2 regions of the Ligilactobacillus equi DSM 15833 genome follow, and region 2 is predicted to be linked to the other one. Evidence: predicted binding sites of a transcription regulator. Region 2 holds the regulator's gene; the other holds the start of a gene.
The links. Region 2 encodes HrcA, which represses chaperone genes, less so after heat shock. Its sites were predicted from a motif close to TTAGCACTCNNNNNNNNNGAGTGCTAA; they were not measured.
Positions count from the first base shown of each region.

Region 1: the regulator HrcA is predicted to act here: its motif matches at 11,622-11,648, upstream of groES (co-chaperone GroES).

Region 1 is NZ_AZFH01000003.1:6,849-22,066, forward strand. Features, by position in the region: gene dnaX (DNA polymerase III subunit gamma/tau) at 1-317, shown strand, start outside; gene FC36_RS00925 (YbaB/EbfC family nucleoid-associated protein) at 347-658, shown strand; gene recR (recombination mediator RecR) at 676-1,275, shown strand; gene FC36_RS00935 (YaaL family protein) at 1,291-1,545, shown strand; gene tmk (dTMP kinase) at 1,610-2,257, shown strand; gene FC36_RS00945 (cyclic-di-AMP receptor) at 2,267-2,596, shown strand; gene holB (DNA polymerase III subunit delta') at 2,608-3,600, shown strand; gene FC36_RS00955 (DNA replication initiation control protein YabA) at 3,612-3,944, shown strand; gene rsmI (16S rRNA (cytidine(1402)-2'-O)-methyltransferase) at 3,944-4,834, shown strand; gene FC36_RS00965 (acyl-[acyl-carrier-protein] thioesterase) at 4,834-5,562, shown strand; gene tsaB (tRNA (adenosine(37)-N6)-threonylcarbamoyltransferase complex dimerization subunit type 1 TsaB) at 5,670-6,398, shown strand; gene rimI (ribosomal protein S18-alanine N-acetyltransferase) at 6,370-6,948, shown strand; gene tsaD (tRNA (adenosine(37)-N6)-threonylcarbamoyltransferase complex transferase subunit TsaD) at 6,950-7,987, shown strand; gene FC36_RS00985 (ABC-F family ATP-binding cassette domain-containing protein) at 8,046-9,995, opposite strand; gene FC36_RS00990 (redox-sensing transcriptional repressor Rex) at 10,191-10,832, shown strand; gene FC36_RS00995 (CPBP family intramembrane glutamic endopeptidase) at 10,865-11,497, opposite strand; gene groES (co-chaperone GroES) at 11,671-11,955, shown strand; gene groL (chaperonin GroEL) at 11,979-13,595, shown strand; gene FC36_RS01010 (APC family permease) at 13,737-15,218, shown strand, end outside.
Region 2 is NZ_AZFH01000181.1:105,601-120,818, forward strand. Features, by position in the region: gene FC36_RS09930 (YdeJ family lipoprotein) at 1-33, opposite strand, end outside; gene lepA (translation elongation factor 4) at 298-2,136, opposite strand; gene dnaJ (molecular chaperone DnaJ) at 2,246-3,406, opposite strand; gene dnaK (molecular chaperone DnaK) at 3,512-5,356, opposite strand; gene grpE (nucleotide exchange factor GrpE) at 5,382-5,972, opposite strand; gene hrcA (heat-inducible transcriptional repressor HrcA) at 5,989-7,023, opposite strand; gene FC36_RS09960 (histidine phosphatase family protein) at 7,229-7,900, shown strand; gene obgE (GTPase ObgE) at 7,931-9,229, opposite strand; gene uvrC (excinuclease ABC subunit UvrC) at 9,319-11,103, opposite strand; gene murC (UDP-N-acetylmuramate--L-alanine ligase) at 11,211-12,542, opposite strand; gene FC36_RS09980 (DNA translocase FtsK) at 12,608-14,827, opposite strand; gene ytpR (YtpR family tRNA-binding protein) at 14,907-15,218, opposite strand, start outside.

The sequences.
Region 1 (15,218 bases), on a different contig from region 2:
TTGCCTTTTCTTATGATTTTATGCCCGAACAGTTCCAAGCGGATCCGACGGTGCAAGAACAAGTGACCCGAGCCTTAGTCCGGCTCTTAAACCGGGAAGTGAGATTGACGGTTTTACCTGAAAGAATGTGGGGGCAAGTAAGGCAAGCCTACATTAAGAGTCACAATCTTAAAGGTCAAGCCCAACAGGCTGAGGCTGAAACGATGGTAGACCAAAAACAAGCCGAAGAAACGAAAGCTATTGAAGCGGCACAAGCTGTGGTAGTCGCGGCCAAAGAAAAATTTGGTGACGAAATTGTCACCGTCCAAGCCGATTAATCATTAAATTTGAAAGGAATTGATAAATTATGATGCGTGGAATGGGAAATATGCAAAGTATGATGAAACAAATGCAAAAGTTGCAAAAAAACATGCAAGCAGACCAAGAAAAGTTGCATGAAACAGAATTTACGGGGAAAGCTCCTGAAGATATGGTTTTGGCAACTTTTACTGGTGATCACCAATTAAAAGACCTTACTATTAAAGAAGAAGCTGTGGATCCTGATGATGTGGATATGTTACAAGACTTTGTGATTGCAGCGGTTAACGATGCCATGGCCCAAATTGACGATGCAACTCAAAAAACAATGGGAAAATATTCTCGTTTAGCGGGAATGTAAGAAAAGGGCGGAAATAGATGCAATATCCAGAACCAATTGCTAAGTTAATTGAAAGCTATATGAAATTACCCGGAATTGGGAATAAATCTGCGACCCGCATGGCTTTTTATACTTTAGATATGGATGAAAAAGATGTTAACGATTTCGCTAAAGCTTTGGTGTCAGCTAAAAAAGATTTACATTATTGTAGTGTTTGTGGAAATATTACGGAAAGCGATCCTTGCATGATTTGTGCCGATAAGGGTCGTGATCAAAGTAAAATTATCGTGGTTGAACAGCCGCGTGATGTTATGTCGCTTGAAAAAATGCGGGAATACCGGGGACTCTACCATGTTTTGCATGGGGTCTTATCACCTTTAGAAGGTAAGGGACCTGATGATTTGAATATTGCCTCATTGTTAAGGCGGCTACAAACAAATGAAGCTGTTGAAGAAGTAATCTTGGCAACCAATGCCACCCCAGAAGGGGAAGCGACTGCGACTTACCTGTCTCGATTGATCAAACCTGCGGGAATTAAAATGACACGCTTAGCCCACGGATTAGCGGTTGGTAGTGATATTGAATATGCAGATGAGATGACTTTGTTGAAGGCAATTGAAGGTCGAACAGAATTATAGTAGGGAAGTGGCGCCATGTTTTTCTTTAAACCAAAAGAAAAGTTACGCAAAAAGTATAATGAACGCTTATTAACGGATATTTATCAAGCCCGGGCGCAGTGGGATGTTGCTAAGCATACCCAAGATGCGGTCTATGATGTGGATGATGAGTTAGAAGCTCGAACGAAACTTGCGCGGGCGCGTTATGAGTTCTTATTTAAAGAAGCACGTCGTAGACACCTAAAGGGTGAGTTACGCGCCACGGTTGAACGGCAAAACTGGTTCAACTAAAAATACCCGCAACCTTTAGGGGAGCGGGTATTTTCTTGAGTCAATAAATTTGGAGGAAATTAATGTGAGTGGATATTTTATATCATTTGAAGGCAGCGATGGTTCTGGTAAGACCAGCGTCTTAAAAAAGATTATTGAATTTTTAGATCAAAAAGGCCAACAAGCAAAATATTTATTGACCCGCGAACCTGGTGGTAATAAAATTTCCGAAGAAATTCGCCAGGTCATCTTAGATGTCAAAAACACCCAAATGTCAGCAAAAACGGAAGCGTTACTATATGCAGCTGCTCGGAGTCAACATTTGGAAGAAAATATCTTACCCGCCCTAAAAGAAAATAAGTTAGTCTTATGTGATCGCTTTGTGGATAGCTCCATTGTTTATCAAGGACGTGCCAGGGGGTTAGGAATGGATGTTGTCGCTCAACTCAACGAATTTGCAACGGACAAACTGAGTCCAGAGTTAACTATTTACTTTGATGTCGATCCTCGTGTTGGCTTAGCACGGATTGTGGCGGGACGGACTAACGAAGTTAATCGTTTGGACCAAGAGGATTTAAGTTTTTATGATGATGTACGTGCTGCGTACCAAGAATTAGCACAAAAATATCCTGATCGTATTGTGACGATTAATGCTAACCAAGAACTTGAGCAGGTGGTTGCAGATGTTTTTAAGGTTTTAGCTAAGCGTGTTCCAGCATTTTTTGAAGCTTAAGGTGATACCATGAAAATGATTATTGCAATTGTGCAAGATAGTCTCAGTAATAAGTTGAGTACCGCTTTGATTGAAGCGGAGGTGAAGGCTACTAAGCTTTCAACGACGGGGACTTTTTTAAAAGCTGGTAATACGACTTTTTTGATTGGTAGTAGTCAAGCTAAAGTGCCAGCTGTTATTGAAATTATTAAGCAGGTTTGTCAAAAACATGAAGGCTACCGGGTGCCACCCATTAATTTAGATGCTCCTAGTCAAATTGATGATAAATCACCGCTTGAGGTTCAAGTTGGTGGGGCGACAGTTTTTGTGGTCCCAATCGAAGAATTTTACCATTTTTAAGGGGGAGGCAGATGGAAGCAATTACCCAACTCCAAGCAAATCTAACTCAGCATTTTGCCAAATTAGTCAAGCAAGACCACCTCGCGCATGCATATTTATTAACCGGTCCGAGTGGCACCGGTAAAAAAGAGCTGGCTGTGTGGATTTCGCAGGCAATTTATTGCCGACAAAAAGATGAACAAGGTTATCCTTGTCAAACTTGCATAGAGTGCCGCCGGATTAGTGAAAATAGCCACCCTGATGTGGTGCGGATTGCACCAGAAGGCCAATCAATTAAGGTTGACCAAATTCGTTTTTTAAAGAGTGAATTTTCTAAAAGTGGTTTGGAAAGTTTGCGGAAAATTTTTATCATTGAAGATGCGGAAAAAATGACCACAGGGGCGGCTAACAGTTTGCTGAAGTTTTTGGAAGAGCCTAGTGGTTTGGTCAATGCCTTTTTACTAAGTGAGAGTCCGCAGCTCATCTTGCCAACAATTATTTCGCGTTGTCAAACAGTGGAGTTAGCGGCCTTATCAACCAAGCAGATTGTCAAGGAATTGGTTGATGCTCAAGTTACGCCCGGTAAGGCGAGTCTTTTAGCCCACTTGTGTGGTGACTATGAACAAGCTTTGGCTTTAAGTCAAGACCAAAAATTTGAAAAATTGGTAGAAAACTTGTGGGAATGGTATAATCTAACCTTGAGAGGTGATTTGCGTGCCTTTGTTGATGTGCAAGTCAAATTGATGCCGTATCTGGAAAATAAGGCAGAACAAGAAAGACTTCTCCAGGTATTGGTACTTTTGATTCGGGATACCATGTTGACATATTATCAAAGACAAGATGAACTAGCTTTTAAGATGTATCTGCCTCAATTGCAAGATATCGCCGCTCATATTGGGGGACCACGGATTGTGAAGGCTTTAGAAATTAGCCTAAAATCCTGGCAAAAGTTAGCTGTTAACGTTAATTTTCAAAATATTTTAGAGGAACTAACACTCAATTTAAGTGAATGTTTTGGTAGATAAGGGGTGATTTCGTGGAAAAACGTGAAGTATATGAAAATTTTGAAGAATTAGAAGAAAAAACCATGGCCGTCACGCAAGCCTTAGCGACCATGAAAGAAGAATTTACAGAAATTCTCGAAAGAAATGCTGAACTGGAAATCGAAAATCAGCACCTTAGAGAAAGACTGCAAGACTTGGAAGAAAAAAACCAAGATGTTAAAGAAGGTCTTTCTAAATCGCGCCAAAATTTGGAAAAATTATATAAAGAAGGATTTCATGTCTGTAACGAAATGTATGGTTCACGACGTGTGAATGATGAACCTTGCATTTTTTGCCAAGATGTGATTTATGGGGAGCGTGCTTAATGTTTACTAAGACCAGTAGTTTTCAAACTACTCAAGCTGGAAAGTTATATCTCGTACCCACGCCAATTGGAAATTTGAGTGACATGACGCCGCGGGCGATAGAAACTTTACAGAAGGTGGATCTCATTGCCGCCGAAGATACGCGCAATACTGCCCGGTTGTTAGCTCACTTTGAGGTATCGACGCCACAAATTTCTTTTCATGAGCATAATACTCAAATGCGGATACCGAAGTTGCTGGAAAAATTGCAGGCCGGTCATAGTATTGCGCAGGTCAGTGATGCGGGAATGCCTTCGATTAGTGATCCAGGTAAGGAATTGGTGGCAGCCTGTGTACAAGCTCAAATTCCGGTGATACCTTTGCCAGGGCCGAATGCGGCTCTAACAGCTTTGATTGCTTCGGGATTAGCACCGCAACCATTTTTATTTTATGGCTTCCTGCCCCCTAAACCTAAAGACCAAGTTAAACAACTGGAAGAGTTAAATTATCAAAAATGTACTATGATTTTCTACGAAGCACCGCATCGCATCGGGCGAACCTTAGCTAGCATGGTACAAGTTTTCGGGGCGGAACGACAAGTGGTTTTATGTCGGGAGCTGACCAAAAAATATGAAGAATTTTTACGCGGAAGTTTAGGTGAAGTTCAAGAATGGGCTCAAAATGAAACTATTCGTGGTGAATTTGTGGTTTTAGTGGAAGGGAATGCGAACCCTCCACAAATTCAGGATTCAGGGCTTGATTTGACTTTACCATATGCAAATCAGGTGGAAGCTGTAATAGCGACGGGTATTTCTAGCAAGGAGGCTATTAAAGAAGTGGCCAAGCTTAATCAGGTAAAAAAACAAGTCGTTTATCGGGCTTATCACCATTTAGATGAGGAGGAGGACTAATGCCTAACGCATATAGTTTGGACCACACTGTCTTATTTTATGAAACGGAAATGACGGGGCAAATGGGAATTGGTCGTTTAGTCGATTTATTATTATTAGCTTCTGAAGGTCATAGCGATTCTTTAGGCGTTGGTAGTCAAGAAGTTCAGAAGCTAGGGCTAGGCTGGGTCATTACTCAGCATCAATTAAAGGTTAAGACCTTGCCCCAACGTGGTCAAAAGGTAACGGTCAAAACTCAGGCTCAAAACTATAATTCCTTTTTTTGCTATCGTGATTTTTGGTTATATGATGAAGCCGGTCAAGAGATGGCCTCTATGCACAGTGTCTTTGTGCTCATGGATCAAGAAAAACGTAAAATGACGCGGATTTTACCGGAAGTTGTAGCACCTTTTGAGGTGGAAAAGACTAAGAAAGTGGAACGTTTAGCCCAGCCTCAAGTACCGGCAAATCCAAGTAATCAAAAAAATTACCGGGTCCGTTTTATGGACATTGATGAAAATCGACATGTAAATAATGTTCATTATTTCGATTGGATGTTGGATAGTTTAGAGGCCGATTTCCTCTTAAATCATCAACTGATTGAAATGAATATTGTTTATAAAAACGAAGTCCACTATGGCCAAGAAGTTACCAGCATCGTGCAAATCGATGACTCAACGACGTATCATGAAATTAGGTGTGATGCAACAATTTCTTGCTTGGCTGAGTGTAAGTGGCAAACAAGGTAGTGAAAGACGGGTGTCCGTTTTTCACTTTTTTTGCTTTTACATATATCCAAGTCAGGAAATATGTTAAGATATTCCATGGATGAAAAAGACAGAAAGGGAAAATTTCAATGAAAATTTTAGCAATCGAAACTTCTAATAAGCCATTGAGTGTTGCGGTTTTAGAAGATCAAAATTTATATGCTGAAACTAAAATTAATTATGGAATGGGCAAAGACCACAGTAAAAATCTTATGCCCTTAATTGATGCCACTTTACAAGAAGCACATTTAACTATCCAAGAGATTGATCGTTTGGTTGTTGCCAAAGGCCCGGGCTCTTATACGGGTTTGCGTATTGGAGCGACCACAGCTAAGACCTTAGCTTATACTTTAGATAAAGAACTTAGCAGTGTATCTAGCTTGGAAGTTTTAGCCCAGGCCTATCCTCAAACTGACGCCATTTTAGTGCCGGTCTTTGATGCGCGACGTGATAATGTTTTTGCTGGTGCTTATACTTGGCAAGATGGCAAATTAGTTAATGTTTTGGCGGATGTCCACATTAGTATCACTGATTTACAGGCGGCCTTGCGAGCTTTCGACCAGGAAATAATTTTTATCGGTCAAGACGCCTTGAACTTGAAAGAAAAATTAAGTCAAGATTTTCCGGCTCACTTTGCTGAACAACAGTTTGCCTACCCAAGTGCTTATGTGTTAGGCTTAGTGGGGCAAAAGCGAGATTTAGAAGCAATTGATACTTTTGTACCTGCCTACTTGCGGTTGACGCAAGCGGAAAGACAATGGTTAGACCAAAATCCGCAAAAGGACAATGATGATGATAGCTACGTTCAAAGAGTTTAAGCAAAAAATTATACGCAATATTTTTCAAAATCAAAATCAGTTGCAGTTTGCAAGTCGGCGCCTTACTTGGGCAGGCCATGAGTACCTCTTGTGTCGGGCGGTAATCCCTGATATTGCAGAAATGCTAGAAATTCAACGCCAAGTCTATGGCGGGCAAGTACCTTGGAATGAAGAAGTCTTTCGAAAAGAATTATCTCAAAAAAAAGCCCATTTATATTTGGTTGTCCGTTACCACGATGAATTGGTGGCCTTTGCTGGAATTGACTTGGAACGTAACCCCAAACAAGCTCACATTACCAATATTGCTGTTTTACCGCAGTATCAGGGACGCAAAATCGGAACTATGTTAATGGAGTTGTTGTTAACCCAGGCGCAAGATGCGGGCTGTCATTTGGTGAGCCTTGAAGTTGCAACTAAAAATCAAGTCGCTCAACAGCTATATCGTACCCTGGGTTTTCGGGTAGTCAAAGTACAAACAAATTATTATTTACCAGAAGGTGAAGATGCCTATCTGATGGAAAAAGAATTAAGAAGACGAGGAACAAATTAATATGGGTAAGAAAAGAAATTTAATTTTGGCCTTCGAATCGAGTTGTGATGAAACTAGTGTGGCTGTAGTTGAAGATGGTAGCCAGGTTTTAGCTAATGTTGTCGCAACTCAAATTAAGAGTCACCAACGTTTTGGAGGGGTGGTACCAGAAGTTGCTAGTCGGCACCACATTGAACAAATTACCTACTGTGTTAAGGAGGCTTTAGCCACCGCCGAAGTTTCCTATGAAGACCTCACTGCTGTGGCGGTGACACAAGGTCCTGGTTTAGTAGGGGCTTTATTAATTGGGGTTGCGGCTGCCAAAGCGATTGCTTATGCGCATGATTTACCTTTAGTGCCGGTGAATCATATGGCTGGTCACATTTATGCGGCCCGGTTTGTGGCACCTTTGGAATTTCCAGCTATAGCACTTTTGGTTTCTGGAGGACATACCCAACTGGTTTACATGGAATCACGAAATAGTTTCCAAATCATCGGAGAAACTCGTGATGACGCTGCTGGTGAAGCTTACGATAAAGTTGGGCGTGTGATGAAGATGGCTTACCCGGCTGGTAAGGAAATCGACCAATTAGCCCAAACCGGGCAAGATACTTTTAATTTTCCACGAGCTATGGTAAATGAAGATAATTACGACTTCTCCTTTTCTGGTTTGAAGTCTGCCTTTATTAATACAGTTCACCATGCAAATCAAATTGGCGAAGAATTAAATCAAGCGGATTTAGCTACTAGCTTCCAAAATAGTGTAGTTGATGTCTTAACTCAAAAGACCATGAAGGCCTTAGCTAACTTTCCTGTGAAACAATTAATTTTAGCTGGTGGTGTGGCGGCTAACTCTGGTTTACGACAAAGTTTAGACGAACACTTAAAGTCTTTTCCAGATGTGAAATTAGTTAAAGCCCCTCTTAAGTACTGTGGAGATAATGCTGCCATGATTGGGGCTGCTGGTTATGTGGCTTATGAAGAAGGCGTTCGAGCTGGTTTAGACTTAAATGCCAACCCTGGCCTTGAATTTGACTGGTACCCAGATATGGAAATGTAGATAAATAGCGCTAGCTCGCAAGATACGGAGCTAGCGCTATTTATGTTGTAATCAGTGATTACCCTTCTAAAAATTCTTCTAATTCAAGACTAGCAGTTTCCCAGGCTTCCTCGGCTTGGGCTAGTTTAGTAGTCAGTTCGTCTAATTGTTTTTGTAAATCTGTTAACTTACCTAAATCTGTGGCTACTTCTGGCTGGGCCATTTCGATTTCTAAGTTTGATTTTTGTGAGTCAAGTTTTTCAACTTCTTTTTCGAAACTATCAACGGCCCGTTGTAATTTGCGTTCTTGCTTTTGGCGTTCCTTGGATTGTTGATAGTTAACTTTCCCTGTAGAAACTTGCTTTTCGGTAATCGAGTAGCTTGTGTCTTCTTTAGCTTGCTTGAGGAGTTCGGCTTCTTCTTTCTTTTCCAAGTAGTAATCATAGTCACCTAAGAAAAGCTGACTGCCTTCAGGAGTGATTTCTAGGACACTGGTTGCGACCTTGTTGATAAAGTAACGGTCATGGGAAACAAAGAGGACGGTACCGTCAAATTCCAGAAGGGCTTGCTCTAGCACCTCCTTGGAGTCGATATCTAAGTGGTTAGTTGGTTCGTCCAAAAGTAAGAAGTTATCATGACGAAAGGCAAGCTTCGTTAAGAGTAAACGGGCCTTCTCACCTCCGGAAAGGGAGGCCACAGATTTTAAGACATCATTTCCAGAAAAGAGGAAAGAACCGAGGATAGAACGAATATCATATTCAGGCGTGGTGGGATGCTCGTCCCAAAGTTCGTTTAAGACCGTTTTTTGGGGATTGAGATTTTTTTGTTCTTGGTCATAGTAGCCAACCTCAACCCCCGTTCCAAAACTTGAACTACCTTTAATGAAAGGAATTTGTCCAAGAATGGACTTCAATAAGGTAGATTTCCCAATCCCATTAGGTCCCACTACGGCAATGATATTGTTTTTACGAACTTCAAAGTCGATGGGTTCAGAGATGATATTGCCATCATAACCAATGGCAGCATCAGTGACGGTTAGGACTAAGTTCCCACTGTTTTTTTTAGTGGAGAAGGTGAAATGTGGTCCTTTTTCTAAACCTTCAGGTCGATCTAAGCGATCCATTTTTTCCAATTGTTTCCGTCGACTTTGGGCTCGTTTGGTTGTTGAAGCTCGGACCAAGTTACGGTTGACAAAATCTTCCAACTTATTGATTTCAACTTGTTGCTTTTCGTATTGCTTCCATTCTTGTTGGAGACGTTGGGCTTTTTCATCAATATATTGACTGTAATTGCCGTGGTAGTGGTGGCATTTATTATGGCTAATTTCGTAAACTTCGTTGACAATTTTATCTAGGAAGTAACGGTCGTGGGAGACAATTAAAAGGGCACCGGCATAACTTTGGAGGTAACTTTCTAACCAGGTCAAAGTATCAATATCTAAGTGATTGGTTGGTTCGTCCAAAATTAATAAGTCACGCTTTTCTAACAATAACTTAGCCAAGGCGAGGCGGGTTCTTTGCCCTCCGGAAAGGGAAGATATCAAGCGGTCATGGTCGGCTTCTTCAAAGTGGAAACCGTGGAGAACAGACTTAATTTCATTGACATAACCATAACCGTTTTGTTCCTTAAAATCGTGTTGTAATTGGTCATATTGCTTTAAAATCCGCGCGTATTCAGGGCTTTGATGGTCAGCATCAGGATTGGCCATGGCGCTTTCTAATTGGTGGATTTGTTTTTCCATGTCTTGAAGATAGTCAAACACAGCTAACATTTCATCCATAATCGTCCGGTCAGAGGAAATGTCGGCATTTTGCGCTAGGTAACCGATGGTTAAATCTTTTTTTCTGGCGATGTTGCCGGCACTAGGCTCACTTTCACCGATAATCATTTTAATTAGCGTTGATTTTCCGGCGCCGTTTCTTCCGACTAAGGCAATCCGGGAATTATCTTGAATTTCGAGATTAATATTTTCAAACAAGACGTCTGCGCCAAAATGGCGAGCAACTTGTTGCGCTTGCAGTAAAATCATTTTTATATTCCTACACTTTTTGTAAATTTAGTCCTCTTAATTTTAGCATAAACGAGGGATTTTTTAAAAAGTTAAGTTTGTGAAAAATATAGTATTTTGTTCTTATATTGTCCAAAACATTAGATGATTATGCTTTATTTTCAGGACTCAGATGTGGTAGAATAGAAATAAAAACTATGTGAAAGGAAGAATGAAATGGCTACTGAAAATATTCCTAATGCGACAGCCAAGCGGTTACCAATTTACTATCGATACCTCAATATCTTAGCTGATTCCGGTAAGACCCGGATTTCCTCAACTGAATTGGCTGAAGCAGTAAAAGTCGACTCGGCGACAATTCGCCGTGATTTTTCTTACTTTGGTGCTTTAGGTAAGCGTGGTTATGGTTATGATATTGCTTCTTTGGTTGAATTTTTCAAAAAGGTTTTAAACCAAGACCGGCTAACTAATGTAGCTTTGATTGGGGTCGGTAACTTGGGACATGCGCTTTTGAACTTCAACTTCCATGGTGGAAGCAATGTTCGTATTAGTGCAGCTTTCGATATTAATGAAGAGATTGCTGGTACGATTCAAAGTGGGGTACCTATTTATCCGATGTCAGATATGAAAGAGCAACTTAATGCACAGCAGATTGAGATTGCAATTTTGACGGTGCCTGCACCAGTTGCTCAGAAAGTGACTGATGAATTGACGGAAACCGGGATTAAAGGGATTTTGAACTTTACACCCTTACGGATCAATGTGCCGGAACATATGCGGGTACAAAATGTTGATTTAACGAATGAATTACAAACTTTAATTTACTTCTTAGACCGTTTTGGGACTGAGGATGAATAAAAAAGACCAAGAATGAGCCTTCTTGGTCTTTTTTAGTAGTATGCCATAATTAAAATAGCAGCATTCATTAGAATATGACTTAACATGGAGCTAGTGAGTCGGTGAGTTTTGGCATAAACCCCACATAAAAGTAAGCCCATCCCGGCATAAGTTAGGTAGTGTCCGTCGCCATGAGCTAAGGCAAAGAGCAAGCTCGAAAGCAGGGCTGCCCCGAGAGGAGAAATATGTTGACTGAGATTACCAAAGATTACTTTGCGAAAGACAAATTCTTCCAAAATAGGGAGCGCTAAAACAACAGTTAGCGTAAAGTAAGGATATTTGCCGATTATAGTTAACAAGAGGCTGGTATTGGCGGAAGTAAGCTTTTGTCCTAAAAGGAGGTATTCGAGGTTTAAACCCAAAATTTGAACTAAGAATAAGCCTAGAGCTCCACCCAAACTCCAGAGTAAACTTTGAGGACCACTGATATGGGCTTGGTCATAGGGATTATGAAAAGTAAATTTTTTTTGAATCCCAAACATGGCTGCGCAAGCCAGTAAAGCAAGTAAAGTACCCCAAAGGTAAGGTTGTGCCTTTAAGGGCAAAAGATTAAGGCAAAGAGTATTGAGTATTTGGAAGAGGCAATAGGTTATTAAAATGGCGAAACTATTTCGTGAATTAGTCATAAATGGATTCTCTTTCTATTGTTTTCTAGGGCTTAGTATAGCACATTTTAGCACTCGATGAAATAAAGTGCTAAATAAGGCTTGCATTTTTTAAGGAAAGCGTTTATAGTAATACTTGTAATCATTAGCACTCAAGTGCAAAGAGTGCTAAAAAAGATATGGAGGGATTCTACGTGCTAAAACCATTAGGAGATCGTGTCATTTTACAAGTTCAAGAACAAGAAGAACAAAAGGTTGGAGGAATTATTTTAGCCTCTAACGCTAAAGAAAAACCTCAAACGGCCAAAGTGGTGGCAGTAGGTTCAGGTCGCGTCTTGGAAAACGGCCAAACAGTTGCTTTAAGTGTTAAAGAAGGTGACTTAGTCTTATTTGACAAGTATGCTGGTACAGAAGTGAAGTACAATCAAGAAACATACTTAGTGGTACGTGAAAACGACTTAATCGCAATTGTAGATTAATTATTTGATGAGGTGAAATGAAAATGGCAAAAGAAATTAAATTCTCAGAAGATGCAAGAAAAAAGATGCTTCAAGGGGTTGACAAGTTAGCTAACACTGTTAAGTCAACGATTGGACCTAAGGGGCGTAATGTGGTTTTGGAACAAAGTTTTGGGGCACCAACCATTACTAATGATGGTGTAACAATTGCTAAAGCTATTGAATTAGAAGATCACTTTGAAAATATGGGGGCTAAGTTAGTCGCCGAAGTTGCTTCAAAGACCAACGATATTGCAGGGGACGGGACCACTACGGCGACTGTTTTAACCCAAGCTATCGTAAATGAAGGTATGAAGAACGTAACGGCTGGCGCTAACCCTGTGGGCATTCGTTCTGGGATTGAAATGGCTACCAAAGCAGCAGTTGCTAAGTTGCACGAAATGTCACACACAGTTTCATCTAAGAGTGACATCGCTCAAGTTGCGTCAATTTCTTCTGCAAGTCAAGAAGTTGGGGAATTAATTGCTGACGCGATGGAAAAGGTCGGTAACGATGGGGTTATCACCATTGAAGAATCTAAGGGTATTGACACATCATTAGACGTAGTTGAAGGGATGCAGTTTGACCGCGGTTACCTCTCACAATACATGGTAACAGATACTGACAAGATGGAAGCTGACTTGGATAACCCATACATCTTATTAACAGATAAGAAGTTATCTAACATTCAAGAAATTGCTCCATTATTAAATGACATTATCCAACAAGGTCGCAGTCTCTTGATTGTGGCAGATGACGTGGATGGTGAAGCTTTACCTACTTTGGTCTTGAACAAGATCCGTGGTAACTTCAATGTGGTAGCTGTGAAGGCCCCAGGTTTTGGTGACCGTCGTAAAGCTATGTTAGAAGATATTGCAATTTCAACTGGTGCAACGGTCATTACTGATGAATTAGGCTTGCAATTGAAGGATACCAGTGTGGCTCAATTAGGTTCAGCTCACAAAGTTATTGTAACCAAGGATAGCACTACGATTACGGAAGGTGCTGGTGACCGTCAAGCCATTGCGGAACGTATTGACCAAATTCGTGCCCAAATTGCAGAAACAACTTCTGATTTTGACAAAGAAAAGATGCAAGAACGTTTGGCGAAGTTAGCCGGTGGGGTAGCCGTAATCCGTGTGGGTGCTGCAACGGAAACTGAATTAAAGGAACGGAAATACCGTATCGAAGATGCCTTGAACGCTACTCGCGCTGCGGTTGAAGAAGGTTTTGTTCCTGGTGGTGGTACTGCCTTGGTAAACGTTATTGATGCGGTGGCAGAATTAAAGGCTGAAGGTGATGTCCAAACGGGGATTAACATTGTTAAGCGCGCGTTGGAAGAACCAGTACGCCAAATTGCTGAAAATGCCGGGTTAGAAGGTTCCGTCATTGTTGAAAAATTAAAGGAACAAGAACCAGGTATTGGTTACAATGCCGCTAATAATGAATGGGTTGACATGGTAAAAGCCGGAATTGTAGACCCTACTAAGGTGACACGTTCAGCCTTACAAAACGCTGCCTCTGTTTCAGCTTTACTATTAACTACAGAAGCCGTTGTTGCAGACAAACCAAGTGAAAATGACGCTCCAGCCAATCCTGCAGCCATGGGTGGCATGATGTAAGAAAGGAAAGTTCTCATCGAGATGTTGATGGGAGCTTTTTTAATTTTCATCAAAAATTAGTTGCAAAGTTAAGCGCTTTGTCCTAAAATTGGTAAACATGGATGAAAACAAAATAAATTTCCATATAAAAAGGAGTCTATTATGTGGCGTTATATGAAACGGCTACTGATTGGTGCCCCGCTGAAGACAGCCGAAGAAGGGGGCCAAGCTCTAACCAAATTTAAAGCCTTAGCGCTTTTATCTTCAGATGCTTTATCTTCAGTCGCTTATGGGATTGAAGAAATTGTCGCAGTTTTGTTTGCTCTATCCGCAGCTGCGACATGGTACACCTTACCAGCCGTGGGAATTGTCTTAATTTTATTATTTGCAATTACCATGTCTTACCGGCAAATTATTCATGCCTATCCTTCCGGAGGTGGGGGCTATGTTGTCGCTACCCAAAATTGGGGGAAAACTGCGGGGCTAGTTGCAGGAGGATCGTTACTGGTTGATTATATGTTGACAGTGGCGGTTTCTGTGACTTCAGGGACACAAGCTATTACTTCGGCCATCCCTGCCCTGTATAAATACAGTGTACCAATTTCGATTATTATTATTTTATTTATTATGACCTTGAACTTACGGGGGTTACGGGAATCAGCTTCCTTCTTAACCGTACCAGTTTATTTTTTTGTCATCATGATATTAGCTCTAATCGGAGTTGGATTCTTTAATATTGCGACCGGTAATATTGAATATCATGCCCATGCTGCGGTTGGTTCTAGTGTCAAAGGAATGACGGTACTTTTATTCTTAAAGGCCTTTTCAGCCGGATCGTCATCTTTAACAGGGGTGGAAGCCATCTCCAATGCGGTGCCTAACTTCCGCTCTCCAAGAAGAAAAAATGCAGCGGCTACGCTAACAATTATGGCAATTATCTTAGGTTTCTTCTTGGCGTCCGTGACGGTGATGTTTTACTATGCAGGGATTGAACCTAGTGCTGAAAATACTATGTTATCCCAATTAGGAGAAGCAGTCTTTGGCAAAGGAATTTTCTATTACATGTTACAATTAGCGACCGCTATGATTTTAGCAGTAGCGGCAAATACCGGTTTTTCAGCCTTTCCGGTCTTAGCCTATAACATGGCTAAAGATAAGTTCATGCCACACTTATTTATGGAAAAAGGGGACCGGTTAGGCTACTCTAACGGGATTATTGCCTTAGCGATGGGGGCCATTGTCTTAATCTTAATTTTCAATGGCCAAACTAGTCTCCTAGTTCCGCTGTATGCGGTCGGGGTGTTTGTGCCCTTTACATTGTCACAATCAGGGATGATTATCCACTGGTTCAGAGAAAGAGGGAAAAATTGGGTTCTCAATGCCTGTTTCAACTTCTTAGGAGCAGCTATTTCCCTAGCCTTAGTGGTTTTCTTGTTTTGGTTACACTTCGACAACGTTTGGCCATATCTCATCATCATGGCGGTCTTGATGTTTGCATTCTATAAAATCAATGATCACTACATTAAGATTGCGGAACAATTGCGTTTAAACGCCCAAGTCAAGGCGGATTCACATCGCTATGATGGTTCGACTGTGATTGTGTTGGTTTCATCTGTAACTCACGTGACGACCGGGGCGATTGAC
Region 2 (15,218 bases):
CAAACTGACGGATAAAACACTGAATTTTTTCATAATAAACCCCTTTATTTATGTAATAATATCTTTATTTTAACATAATAATTTTTATAGAAAAGAAGAATCAAGTTTGAAAGTTTCTCACCATATCGCCATTCAAACTTGATTCTTCAGTATTTTTATTTTAATTACGTCTTTTGACACTATTGACCATCACATCACATGACTAAGACGACAATCAATACGTCTTAAAACTACACTAGAATTATCACTGATACCTAGAAATAATCTTCCTAGCAGTTTTTTATCACACTATTACGCCTATTTATTTTTATTGTAGTCTTCATCCGTCTTTAGGACAGCCATGAAGGCATCTTGTGGCACATCGACGGTTCCGACTGACTTCATCCGTTTCTTACCACGCTTTTGCTTGTCTAAAAGCTTAGCCCGCCGGTCAGGGTCACCAGTGTGAATTCGCGCGGTAACGTCCTTCCGGTAAGCTTTAATATTAGTTCGGGCAATAATCTTCGCCCCAATGGCAGCTTGAATAGGAATTTCAAAGTTTTGCCGTGGAATAACATCCTTTAGACGTACCACAATGGTTCGAGCTCGTTCTTGAGCAAAGTCGCGGTGCGCAATAAAACTCAAGGCATCGACCTTATCCCCATTTAAGAGAATATCAATCTTAACCAAGTCACTTGGACGCGTACCATCCAATTCATAATCTAGAGAAGCATATCCTTTAGTTCCAGACTTTAATTTATCAAAGAAATCAAAAATAATTTCAGACAATGGCATATCGTAAATAACATTCACGCGGTAATCATCGAGGTATTCCATCGTAATAAACGTTCCCCGCTTACGTTGGCACAAATCCATGACAGCTCCCACATAGTCATTTGGCACCATAATCGTCGCTTTGACATAAGGCTCATTAATTTCTTTAATCGTGGAAACTTCTGGCATTTGAGAAGGGTTAGATACATCTACCATCTGACCATCAGTCAGTTCAACATTATAGGTAACCGACGGAGCCGTCGTAATCAAGTCCATGTTAAATTCTCGTTCTAACCGTTCTTGCACAACATCCATGTGCAACATTCCTAGAAAACCACAACGGAAACCAAACCCTAAGGCTTGGGAGGTTTCAGGTTCAAATTCTAAAGCTGCATCATTTAATTGTAATTTTTCCAGAGCTTCCCGCAAATCGTTATATTTAGCGTTATCCGTAGGGTAAAGTCCAGAAAAGACCATGGGGTGCATTTCTCGATAACCAGCTAAAGGTTTTTCAGCAGGATTGTCAGCGTGAGTTACGGTATCCCCGACCCGCGTGTCTTGGATGTCTTTGATAGAGGCCGTTAAGTAACCCACGTCACCAGCCATTAAGTAATCACGCTTAATTGGTTTAGGTGAGTTGACCCCCACTTCAACCACTTCGTATTCGGCCCCAGAGTTCATCAAACGAATCTTATCACCTGGTTTAACCACCCCTTCAACAACTCGCATACTCAAGACTACTCCACGATAATCATCGTAAACAGAATCAAAAATTAGGGCTTTTAATGGTGCCGTCAAATCCCCATCAGGAGCAGGAATATTGTGTACAATTTGCTCCAACATTTCTTCAATCCCAATTCCGGTCTTGGCCGAAGCTAACACAGCTTCAGAAGCATCTAAACCTATCACATCCTCAATTTCTTGGCGAACTACTTCCGGTTGTGCCGAAGGTAAGTCAATTTTATTGATAACGGGCACAATTTCCAAATCATCATCTAAAGCTAAGTAAACATTAGCTAAAGTTTGGGCTTCGACCCCTTGAGAAGCATCCACAACTAAGATAGCCCCTTCACAAGCCGCTAAAGAACGGGACACTTCGTAGGAAAAGTCGACGTGACCGGGGGTATCTATTAAGTGGAAAATGTAAGTTTCTCCATCTTTAGCAGTATAATGCAGCTCAACGGCATTTAACTTAATCGTAATCCCTCTTTCCCGTTCCAAATCCATGGAATCAAGGAGTTGCGCTTGCATTTCCCGCTTGGAAACTGTCTCTGTTAATTCTAAAATCCGATCGGCAATCGTTGATTTACCGTGGTCAATGTGCGCCACAATCGAAAAGTTACGAATTTTCGCTTGGCGTGCTTGCATTTCTTGTAAGTCCATTATTTCTCGCTTTCTTTCCTAATCTCTTAATTAATTATATGGTAGTCTCACTGAAAAGGTCAATCAAAAAAAGCCGGCCTAAAACCGACTTAAACTGCCATTAGTAAATTTAGCGTTTCTTCTTTTTCTTGTTAAAGAATTTTTCCACCCGTTCACGGACGGAATCATCCCCACTTGGGTCTTCACCAGAAGCATCCGCAAAGGCCTGCAAAGCATCACGTTGAGCTTTATTTAAATTCTTAGGCGTTTGTACAACGACCGTTACTCTTTGATCTCCAGTACCAGAGCCCCGTAGGTAAGGTGCTCCTTTACCGCGTAAACGGAAGACCGTCCCAGTTTGGGTCCCAGCAGGAATCTTTAAGCTGACTTCACCGTGCACCGTTGGCACCTTCACTTCGTCACCCAAAGCAACTTGCGCAAAAGAAAGTGGCAAAGTAAAGTAAATTTCTGAACCTTCACGTTCAAATTTATCGCTTGGTGCCACGCGGAAGACAATGTATAAGTCTCCGTAAGGTCCACCATTTTCACCTGCGCCACCTTGACCTTGGAGGCGTAATTGGTTACCATCTTCCACCCCAGCAGGCACTGTTACTTCAATGGCGTGTTGCTTAACTTCGTGACCACTACCATGACAAGTTGGGCACTTGTCGGTAATTTCTTGACCACTACCATGGCAGACGTCACATTCTTGTTGGCTCATCATACGGCCCAGTGGCGTTTGCCGTTCAACTTGGACAAAACCACGGCCCCCACATTTCCGACAAGTTTGAGGACTCGTACCCGGCTTAGCTCCATTCCCACCACAGGTATGACATTCTTGTTCTCGGCTGTATTGAATTTCAGATTTCTTCCCAAAAATTGCTTCTTCAAACTTCAAGTTCATGGTATATTGCATATCACGTCCTTGCCGCGGTGCATTCGCACTACGCGCAGAACTGCCACCACCTCCGAAAAATGAAGAGAATATATCTTCAAAACCTCCGAAGTCTTGGCCACCGCCGAAGCCACTAAAGCCACCATAACCTTGACCACCGCCAAAGCCACCTTGACTTCCCGCAAAACCATATTGGTCATATTGAGCTTTCTTTTGTTCATCACCTAAAATTTCATAGGCATCGTTTACTTCTTTAAATTTTTCTTCTGCCCCTGGTTCTTGGTTCAAGTCAGGGTGGTATTTCTTTGATAAGCGTCGGTAAGCTCGCTTGATGTCTGCTTGCGAAGCATCCTTACTAACGCCCAGAACTTCATAGGGATCTCTTTGTTCTGCCATTAATCGATCCATCCTTCCATTGTTATACTTTAACTATATCATCAATGACCCTGGAAAAAAAGACCGCCAAACACCATCAGGCATCCCACGGTCTTTTTTTAGTGATTATTTCTTGTCAGGGTCAACTTCCTTAAAGTCACCGTCAACAGTGTTGTCATCACCACTTTGGTTAGCACTTGCGTCACCAGCTTGGTCGCCTTGAGCTTGTTGTGCTTCTTGGGCTTGTTGGTATAACTTAACTGACATGTCTTGAACAACCTTGGTCAAGTCATCCTTCTTAGCCTTCATTTCTTCAATATCGTTGGCTTCTTGGGCCTTTTGTAAGGCTTCCTTAGCGTCCTTAACTTGCTTGATTTCTTCTTCAGAAACCTTGCCGTCTAATTCTTCTAAAGTCTTGTCTGTTTGGAAAATCAATTGGTCAACTTCGTTACGTAAATCAACTTCTTCCTTACGCTTCTTGTCAGCCGCTTCGTTTTCCTTAGCTTCGTTAACCATACGTTCGATTTCTTCGTCAGATAAACCGGATGAAGACTTGATAGTAATCTTTTGTTCCTTGTTAGTCCCTAAGTCCTTAGCAGAAACATTTACAATCCCGTTACGGTCAATATCAAACTTAACTTCGATTTGAGGTACACCACGAGGAGCAGCTGGGATGTCTGTTAATTGGAAACGACCTAAAGTCTTGTTATCAGCAGCCATTGGACGTTCACCTTGTAAGACGTGGATATCTACGGCTGGTTGGTTATCAGCAGCAGTTGAGAAGACTTGAGACTTAGAAACAGGAATTGTTGTGTTACGGTCAATCAACTTGGTGAAGACTCCACCCATAGTTTCAATCCCTAAGGATAATGGCGTAACATCAAGTAAGACAACATCCTTCACATCACCAGTAATAACCCCACCTTGGATAGCAGCACCTAAAGCTACGGCTTCGTCAGGGTTAACTGATTGGTTAGGCTTGTGACCAGTTTCAGCTTCAACAGCTTCTTGAACAGCTGGAATCCGTGTAGAACCACCAACTAAGATAACTTCATCAATGTCAGCGTTAGTTAAACCTGCATCCTTCAAAGCGTTGCGGACAGGAATCTTTGTACGTTCCACTAAGTCAGCAGTTAATTGGTTGAACTTCGCACGCGTTAAAGTTGTTTCCAAGTGTAATGGGCCAGCAGCACCGGCAGTAATGAATGGGAGGGAGATTTGTGCTTGCGTAGCAGAAGAAACATCCTTCTTTGCCTTTTCAGCAGCATCCTTCAAACGTTGCATGGCCATCTTATCTTGAGATAAATCAATTCCGTTGGCAGACTTAAAGTCTTCCACTAACCAGTTCATGATGGCGTTATCGAAGTCATCCCCACCAAGGTGTGTGTCACCGTTTGTGGATAATACTTCAAAGACCCCGTCACCTAATTCAAGGATGGAAACATCAAAAGTACCACCACCAAGGTCGTAAACTAAGATACGTTCGTCACGGTCAATCTTATCCAAACCGTAAGCTAAAGCAGCAGCAGTTGGTTCGTTAACAATCCGTTCAACCGTTAAACCAGCAATCTTACCTGCATCCTTAGTTGCTTGACGTTGAGCGTCATTGAAGTAAGCAGGAACAGTAATAACTGCTTGCGTAACTTCTTCACCCAAGTAACTTTCTGCGTAGTCTTTGATGTATTGAAGCACCATCGCAGAAATTTCTTGTGGTGTGTAGGACTTGCCTGCTACTTCTACCTTGTAACCTGCTTCCCCCATGTGACGCTTGATAGATGCGATTGTATCTGGGTTAGTGATTGCTTGACGCTTAGCTACTTCCCCAACTTGAGTTTCACCATCTTTAAAAGAAACAACAGATGGAGTGGTACGGTTACCTTCTGGGTTTGTAATAATTTTTGCTTCTTTACCTTCAAGAACAGCTACAGCTGAGTTAGTTGTCCCTAAGTCAATACCAATAATTTTAGCCATTATTTTCTACCTCTTTTATTTTTTCTTATTGTGCCACGACAACCATTGCTGGGCGTAACACACGGTCTTTTAACATGTAACCATCTTGGAAGACCTGCACAATCGTGTCGGCTTCTTGACCGTCTTCCACTGGCACACTTTGAACCGCTTGATGCTTGGTTGGGTCAAACTTTTCACCCAAGGAAGCAATCTTTTCAACATGGTGGTTTTTAAGCGCATTTTCCACGCCCGAAGCCACCATTTCCACGCCCTTTTTCAACTGAACGGAAGCTTCATCATCCACTTCAATTTCTAGAGCACGGTTTAAATTGTCAAGTGATGGCAAGATTTCCTTGATTAAGTCCTGACCTTGGTACTTCAAGATTTGTTCTTGTTCTTTTTTCATCCGCTTGGTCATGTTGGCCATTTCGGCTTCCGCACGGTAGTACTTGTCAGTCATTTCTTCCAAGGCTTGCTTCAAATCTGCAATTTCTTGCTCTTTAGGGTCAATTTCAGCTTCTGTTTGTGTTTCAGTTGCTTCACTTTCCTGAGCTTCCACCTCAGTTGCTTGCTCATCTTGCGCTGGTGTTTCTTCTTGTTTTACATCTGCTTGTAAATCTTCTTTGTTTTCAGCCACTTTAACACCCCTTTTCTTATTCTTCAAAATTCTTATAATAGTTCAGTAACCTAGCAGTTAATTCCTGCTGAAAGGCTCCCAAAATTCCAATCATCTTCGAGTAAGGCATGTTAGTCGGACCTAAAATTGCAATAATCCCTTGCCCCGCATGAGGATCTCCATAAGTTGCTGATACAATACTATAATCAGACAAACTCTTAGCGAAGTCATCCCCGAAGCGTACCGACACATCTTGATTAGCATCCGTGGCGGTTAACTTACCTAACAAAGGTCGCTCTTCTAATAAACTGTACAGGGCTTTGATTTGTTGTACGTCATTGCTTTTAGTGAAGTCTAACAAATTAAGCTTCCCATCGACAAAGACTTGATCTTCGACCGCTTTACTCAAAATGTTACCAAAAACATCTAAGAAATTGCCTGGGTCCTGAAGATATTTGGTTAAAAACGGCGTCAATGCCTGAAGTTGAGCCGGAACTTGACTCAAAGGTAAACCAATTACACGGTCGTTAATTGCTCGAATAACAGGTTCCAATTCTTCCCCGCTCAGCCGAGCTGGGATGGTGAAGATTTGGCTTTGAACAGAACCATCGCTCGTTACCATGATGGCCATCACCTGCTGACGTCCTAAAGGTACTAGGCGAAAACCTTCTAAGCGTAAAGTCGCCGTCTCTGGTTTAAGCGTGATAGCCGTGTAGTTAGTCAAATCAGACAAGAGTTTAGCTGAAGTTTGTACCAAATCATCGACCTTTAAAAGCTCATTGCCAAAAGCCTGGCGGATATCTGTCCTTACCTTTTTATCAAGCTTCATTGGCTCAACTAGATTATCGATGTAATAACGGTAACCTTTCAAAGAGGGGATTCGCCCAGAAGAGGAGTGTTCCTTTTTCAGGTAGCCCATCTTTTCTAAGGCTAACATTTCATTTCTAATCGTCGCTGAACTCACATGTATTGGTAATTGCTGTTGCAAAACCTTGGAGCCAATCGGCTGTCCAATATTTGTATAGTCCCGGATAATTGCTTCTAAAATCAAAAGCTGTCTTTCCGTCAACATTACAATCACCTCATTTCTTCTTAGCACTCAAAGTAATTAAGTGCTAAGAACAATTATTAATATACACGACATTTCTACTAAGGTCAAGGATTTCGCCCAAATTTTTAGCAGAAAACTCTTCCGAGTGCTAAAAAATATTTTTGGACAAACTTTCCCTTTCCATGTTAAGCTTTGAGAAGAAAAAATACAGAAACGGAAAAAAGCAATGACTATTAATTTATACTTCGTCCGTCACGGACAAACCCTCTTAAATCAATATAATCGTTTGCAAGGTTGGGCCGACTCGCCCCTCACCGCAAAAGGGATTGCTGACGTTACGGCTGCCGGCCAAAGACTCAAAAACTTTAAATTTGATGCTTGTTACTACACCGGTAACACACGGACTTTGCACAGCGCCCAACTAATCTTAGCCCAAAACGAAACTTCTGCACGCAACTTACAACCACAAGCCTTAGAGCTCCTGCGTGAACAAGGCTTTGGTTACTTCGAAACCGAAGACGCTAATCAAGTATGGCTCATGGCCGGGGCTACTCATGGCACCCGCACCCACCAAGACATTATCGATCAATACGGCTTCGCTAAAACCCGCGATTTCCTGCATGAGGTTGATCCTTTTGGCGATGCCGAAGATGACCAAACTTACTGGAATCGGATTGAAAAAGGATTTGATTACTTACGCCAACACCACGAAGATGGACAAAACATTTTGATTTTGAACCACTCCTTCACCACCCGCGGTTTAGTTGATTGCTATGCACCTGAACTAGGGGCTAAAAAACTTGGTCCCCGCAACGGTGCCGTCACTAAGTTTGCCTTAAAAGACAATGGTTTGGAAGTTATTTACTACAACCGTGACCAAGAAGATGCTGAGTACTAAAAAACGTTGCCGTGTGGCAACGTTTTTTGTTTATTCAACAAATTCAAAAGTAAAGGAGCCTAGTCGAACGATATCACCGGCTTTGGCACCTTTAGCCCGCAAGGCATCGTCGACTCCCATTCCTCGCAATTGGCGAGCAAAACGCATGACACTTTCGTCGTGTTCCATGTTGGTCATCAAGAGCAGTTTTTCTAACTTTGCTCCTGAAAGTACCCAGGTTGCATCGGCATCGCGCGTCAACGTAAATGGCGCTTCTTCTTCCTCTTCGTATTTGTATACTACCGCAGCATCTTCTGCCACGATTGGTTCGAATTTTGGTGTTTGGTCTAAAATATCCGCGGTATGCTTCGTCAAAGCATCTAAACCTTGGTGAGTTAAAGAAGAAATTTCCATGACTTCTGGTTGGTTTTCCAAAGTATCGTCTTTGGCTAATTTTTCCTTAAATTCGGCTAAGTTAGTCGCAGAATCTGGCATATCCATCTTGGAAGCCACTACGATTTGGGGCCGTAATAACAGACTTGGATCATACTTCTTCAATTCGGCATTAATCTTCAGGTAGTCTTCAAACGGATCGCGTCCTTCCACTCCCGACATATCAATCAAATGCAGGATAACACGAGTTCTTTCCACGTGACGAAGGAATTGAATCCCTAAACCAACCCCTTGTGAAGCCCCTTCAATCAAACCAGGTAAGTCTGCCATGACATAATCGCGACCATCATCTAAGCGCACCATCCCTAAGTTAGGAACTAAAGTCGTAAAGTGGTATTCTGCAATTTTAGGCTTAGCAGAAGTTACCACCGAAAGTAAGGTCGATTTACCTACAGAAGGGAAACCAACTAAACCAACATCGGCTAAAACCTTTAATTCCAACTTTAATTCCCGTTCAATTCCAGGTTCACCATTTTCAGCAATTTCAGGCGCAGGGTTCTTGGCGGAAGCAAAGTGAATGTTACCACGACCTCCGCGACCACCTTTCGCCACAACTAACTCTTGGCCGGCTTCGACTAAGTCACCTAAAACTTCCCCCGTATTAACATCGGTCACAGTTGTACCTTCAGGCACGGCAATGTAAGTATCTTGGGCTCCACGACCGTACATTCCCTTAATCATTCCGTTTTGACCAGGCTTGGCCTTGAAAATACGATGATAACGGAAATCCATCAAAGTCCGCAAACCTTGATCGACTTTAAAGATGATACTACCACCTTTACCACCATCGCCGCCGGCTGGTCCCCCATTTGGAACATATTTTTCCCGCCGGAAGGCCACCATACCATCGCCACCTTTACCGGACTTTACTTTAATTTTCACTTGATCTACAAACATTTATTTACATCCTTTCTGCCAATTTTGGGCACTTGGGACAAGACACTGCCATACCAATATAACATTAATCAGTTTACCAGGTCAAAACCTTATTTTTTATCACCCTTACCGAGACTTAACTTAATGGTTTGGGCCAACTTTCCATTAATACCAATCTTTTGCAAATCGGCCACCGAAGCCTGACTAATCTTATTTAAACTAGAAAAATTTCGCAGTAATTTATTGCGGGTCTTGGGTCCTACCCCGGTAATTTTATCCAGGCGTGAGGCTAATGAATTCTTAGAGCGTACCTGCCGGTGAAAGGAAATCGCAAAACGGTGAACTTCGTCTTGAATTCTTTGCAGTAAGTAAAAACCTTCACTCTTAGGATCAAGGTTCACCTTTTGATCGTCACCAGTCATCAAATCTGCGGTCTTGTGACGGTCATTTTTGACCATTCCCGCCACCGGAATATCAATTCCCAACTGATTTTCTAAGACATCTTTGGCCGCTTCTATTTGAATTTGTGCTCCATCCATTAAAATTAGGTCTGGTAAAGATGCATTTTCATTTAATAACCGTCGATAACGACGATAAATTACCTCGCGCGTACTTTGTGCTTCATCGGCATGTTCAACTGTCGTCAGTTTATATTTGCGGTATTCACTTTTTTCTGGGCGTCCGTCAATAAAACAAACCATAGCAGACACGACGTCCGTCCCCTGTAAATGCGAGTGGTCAAAGGCTTCAATTCGGTGACCACTTGGTAAGTTCAAGGCGGTCATGATTTCGTCCATGGCTCCACTGGTCTTTCTTTCATCCAATTCCAAAAGCCGGAACTTTTCTTCTAACACCAAGCGGGCATTTTTTTGCGCCAATTCCAAGAGGCTTTTTTTACTTCCTCTTTGAGGCGTGCGAATTGGCACCTGCAAAATTTCCTCCAAAACATCTTGATCTAAGTCCTTAGGCACCAGCACTTCTTTAGGTAAAATTCGATTCTTTTGATTATAGAACTGCAAAATAAAAGAGGCCATTTCAGCTTGCGGTGTATCAATACAAGGAAAGAGACGCTTTTCTCGTTTCATCAAACGTGCTTGCCGAATGGAAAAAATTTGAATCGACAGCCACCCCTTATCCATATAGTAAGCAAAGATATCGCGGGGCGTATTATCGTTAGAAATAATTTTTTGTTTTTCCACCGTCATTTCCACATAACGAATTTGATCACGCAATTCTCCCGCCCGTTCAAATTCTAAATTTGTAGCTGCGACCTCCATCTTGGTAGTCAAATCCTTTTTAATTTGTCCAACATTACCATTCAAGAAAGACTTTATTTTTTTAACTTGTTTCGCATAAATCTCCGCTGGTACTTCTTGAAAACACGCCCCTAAACATTGTCCCATATGGTAATAAAGACAAGGGCGTTTTTGATAACCACTACACCGACGTAGAGGATAAATCTTTTGCAGGAGTTGCATGGTTTCAGTTGCGGCATAAACATTAGGGTAAGGTCCAAAGTAGCTACCACCATCTTTTTTTACCTGACTGACAATCTTGATTTGCGGATCTTTTTCTTTGGTAATCTTAATATAAGGATAACCGGTTCCCTGTTTCAACTTGATATTATAATAAGGCTTATGCTTTTGAATGAGCGTAATTTCTAATAAAAAAGCTTCCTTGTCCGTTGAAGTAATAATGGTTTCAAAGTCCCGAATCTCACTAACTAACTTGGCCGTCTTACCTTCATGCGCACTTTTAAAATAAGAGCGGACCCGATTTTTAAGATTCTTAGCCTTACCTACATAGATAATACGACTGTTAATATCCTTCATCAAATAACAACCCGGCAGGTCAGGCAAAAGTTTTAATTTATTTTCAATATGTTGGCTTGCCATGCGCTCATATCCCTTTCCATATTTTTATCGATTATAACGCAAACTGCCCCTAAATTCACCTAATTCGCCCACAAAAAAAGCCCGCTAAACTAGCGAACTTTTCTCTCTTAGTTATTCTTTAAACTCAGATTGCTAAGTAAGTCTTCATAGGCGTGTTCATACTTAGGAATGTCACCGGCACCCATGAAGATAACTACATCATCATGGTAATCCAATAATGGTGACATATTGTCTAAAGCGATAATTTCTCCCCCTTTAGAGATTTTTGCCCCTAAGTCCTTGGCAGAAACAGCCCCGTCTTTTTCCCGGATGGAGGAGAAGATTTCTGTTAAGTAAACCTTGTCCGCCAAGTTTAAACTTTCCGCAAATTCGTCCATCAAGGCAATCGTCCGACTAAAAGTGTGAGGTTGGAAGACCGCAATAATGGTCTTATCAGGGTATTGTTGCCGAGCAGCATCAATCGTTGCACGAATTTCAGCTGGGTGGTGCGCATAATCATCAATAATCACCATGTCAGCGACCCGTTTTTCTGCAAAACGGCGCTTAACTCCTTTGAAGGTCAATAATTCATGCTTAATTTCAGCTTGGTCAATTTCTTCGAAGTAAGCCACCGCAATTACTGCCAAACTATTCAAAACATTGTGTTGACCAAACATCGGAATTTCGTAGTTACCTAAAAATTCATCATGACGGTAAACATCAAAAGTTGACCCTTTCGTAGTCCGCTTAATATTAACAGCGCGGAATTCATCATTTTCTTCCGTCCCGTAGAAGTGCACTGGAATATCAACCTTTAAGTCCCGCAAGTACTTATCTTCACCCCAGGCAAAAAGCCCCTTCTTGGTCTTGTTAGCCAAGTCTGTAAAGGCCGCACAGACATCATCAATATCTTTGAAGTAGTCCGGGTGGTCAAAATCGATATTTGTCATAATTGCATAATCAGGCGTGTAATCTGCGAAGTGACGACGGTATTCGTCGGCTTCAAAAGCAAAGAAACGCGCATCGGGAATTCCCTTCCCAGAACCATCACCAATTAAGTAACTAGTTGGCGCCACGCCACTTAAAACGTGAGCTAATAAGCCCGTGGTGCTGGTCTTACCATGAGCACCGGCCACCGCAATACTAGTGGTTTCTTGAACCAACATTTCTACAGTCTGAGGGTAAGTTAAAATATCCAAACCCAATTCCTTAGCCTTTTGGATTTCAGGATGATCATCACCAAAAGCATTCCCCTTGACAATCGTCATCCCAGTGGTAATATTTTCGCCGGCAAAAGGTTTTATTTCAATTCCTGCTTGTTCTAGACCCCGTTGAGTAAAAGTGTATTTTTCAATATCAGAGCCTGCTACCTGACAGCCTTTATCCTTCAAAATTAAGGCTAAAGCACTCATTCCAGTTCCTTTAATTCCTACGAAAAAGTAGGTTGTTTGCATATCCATAATCGCATTCCTCTTTTCCTTGTTACTATCATATTTTAGCACGTTGCTTATTAGCTTCATACTGTTTATTGTTGACGTAACTTATTTAATCCCTCTTGAGTCAAAAAGACACTGCGTGGTTTTGACCCGCGAGATTTCGAAATATATTGTTTAGCTTCTAATTGTTCAATGATTGTTGCTGCGCGGTTATAACCGATACCAAAGACCCTTTGTAATTTAGAAGTTGAAATCGTTTCTTCATTCACCAGGTAATCAAGCACCCGCGGGAAAATTTCATCTTGGCTCTCCGCTTCTTCCACATGCTTCTTCAACTTTTCAGGATCAAAAGCATAATGAGGTTGTCCTTGTTGACGAACAAAAGCGGTAATCATCTCAACTTCTTCATCAATGTAAGCTCCCTGTAAACGTAAAGGTTGACTGCTACCATTCCCAAGATACAGCATATCCCCCCGACCTAAGAGTCGTTCGGCGCCAGCTTGATCTAAGATAGTCCGCGAGTCAATTTGACTGGAAACCATGAAAGCAATCCGAGTCGGAATATTATTTTTAATCGTTCCGGTAACGACATCCACACTTGGTCTTTGAGTGGCCACCAATAAATGGATTCCGGCCGCCCGGGCTTTGGCAGTAATTCGCGCAATATAGTCTTGCACTTCCGAGGAAGCCGCCATCATCAAATCGGCCAACTCATCAATTACCACTACGATATAAGGAAGCTTCAAACCGTAATCGCCTTGATTAGCCATCTTTTTGTTGAAAGCTTCCAAATTCCGCGCCCCGTAAGAAGCTAGCTGTTGATAACGGCGTTCCATTTCTTCGACCACCCATTTTAAGGTTGCCGCCGCTGCTTGCATATCAGAAATCACCGGCGCTAATAAATGGGGGATATCTTGATAAGGCGCCATTTCAACCGCTTTAGGGTCAATGATAATCAGTTTAACTTCATTTGGCTTGGCCTTGTATAAAAGGGAAACCAAGATTGAATTTAAGAAGACCGACTTCCCAGAACCAGTCGCCCCGGCAATCAAACCATGAGGCATCTTTTGTAAATTAGTCACTCGAGCTTGCCCAAATAAGTCCACCCCCAAAGCAACCGTTAATGGCGAATCAGCCTTTCGAAAGGCTTCAGATTCCAAAATTTCCGCTAACATAACTGGTCGACCATAGCGATTAGGTACTTCAATTCCCACGGTACTCTTACCTGGAATTGGGGCTTCAATACGTACATCCTTTGCTGCTAAGTTTAACTGTAAATCATCAGCCAAATTGGTGATTTTGTTAACTTTAACGCCCCGACCCAAGGCTAGTTCAAACTGCACTACCGAAGGACCAATCGTTTGATTAACGACATGGGCATCAACCTTAAAGTCGTTTAACGTTTGGTCTAAAATCATCACTTGTTCTTGAATCCAGGCATCAAGCGCCACGTCATTGGCCCGCACTGGCGCAGGTAATAAATCTAAACTTGGGAATTGGTAACCCGCCTCATCCATGGCTACTGCCACTTGTGAAGCTACTGGCGCGGTATTCATCGCCATCGTTTGACCATCAATAGTTGCTTGTTCCTGACTATCTTTAAAGACTACTTCTTGCTGGTTTTCTGCTTCATTTACCGGTATTTCAGCTTCATTCTGATTTTCATCACTGACTATCTTGGGCGTTGAAGCCACTTCACTACTTGCCAAAGAAGCCGATGACTCAACGTAAACCGAGACCACTGCCATACTTTGACTAACTTCACTGACACTTTCCACCTTGGGACGACTTAATTCGGAGGTTACTTGGGAATCCAGTGCCACTTCCCGCGTTTTTTCACGATGGTAAACCATCGCTTGAGAGCTCATTTTCACTACCGGTTCTGTACTTTGACTTACACTTGTTAAAGCTGCTACCTCACTAAGGCTTTCGCTTTCAGTAGCTAAAGATGTTTGCAGGCTGGTTTCAACTTGCGCTTCGAAGGTCACCATTGGTAAGGTCAAATCAAGCACATTAGCGTCTTGGCCTTCTTCATCGAATAACCAGTAGGAATCTTTCGGCTTTGCTAATAAACTGATTAAATGCGCATAATGCTTCCGCAAATTGCGTACTTGATTCTTAATCTGTGACGGTGGCACATAAGTTGGACGAAAACCACGAGAATTTTGATAAACATTCACTGTTTTTTTCGGTAAAGCTTGCGCTGGACGCAAAGCTTTTTGGGGTCTAAGTTTTCTTGCTTGTCTCATACTGCCAGTCTTTTCTTTATTTTCACCCCGAAAAAAGGCTGGACCGTCGTACTTTTCCATGAATTTATTTTCCTTTTAAAAATTTTTGTCTAAATAAAAAAGACTAGTAAGTCCATACTAGTCTAATTCTATCATAATTCTATTGCGCTGGCGTAAATAAATTCGCAGCTTTCGCAAAATCAAAGGCCCGGCCAGCAGGATATTCTGTAGCATCAAGCTCTAAGATGCCACGTACTTGAGGAGCATTGGGCAGGTGTAATTCACGCGCGGAACAAACCATCCCAAAGGATTCTACTCCACGTAACTTCCCAGGCCAGATAATAGCCCCTGTAGGCATCATCGCACCGACTTTAGCGACAACCACATTTTGACCGACCGCAATGTTAGGAGCCCCACACACAATTTGGAGTTCTTTTTGACCATCAACTTCAATCTTAGTGATGTGAAGGTG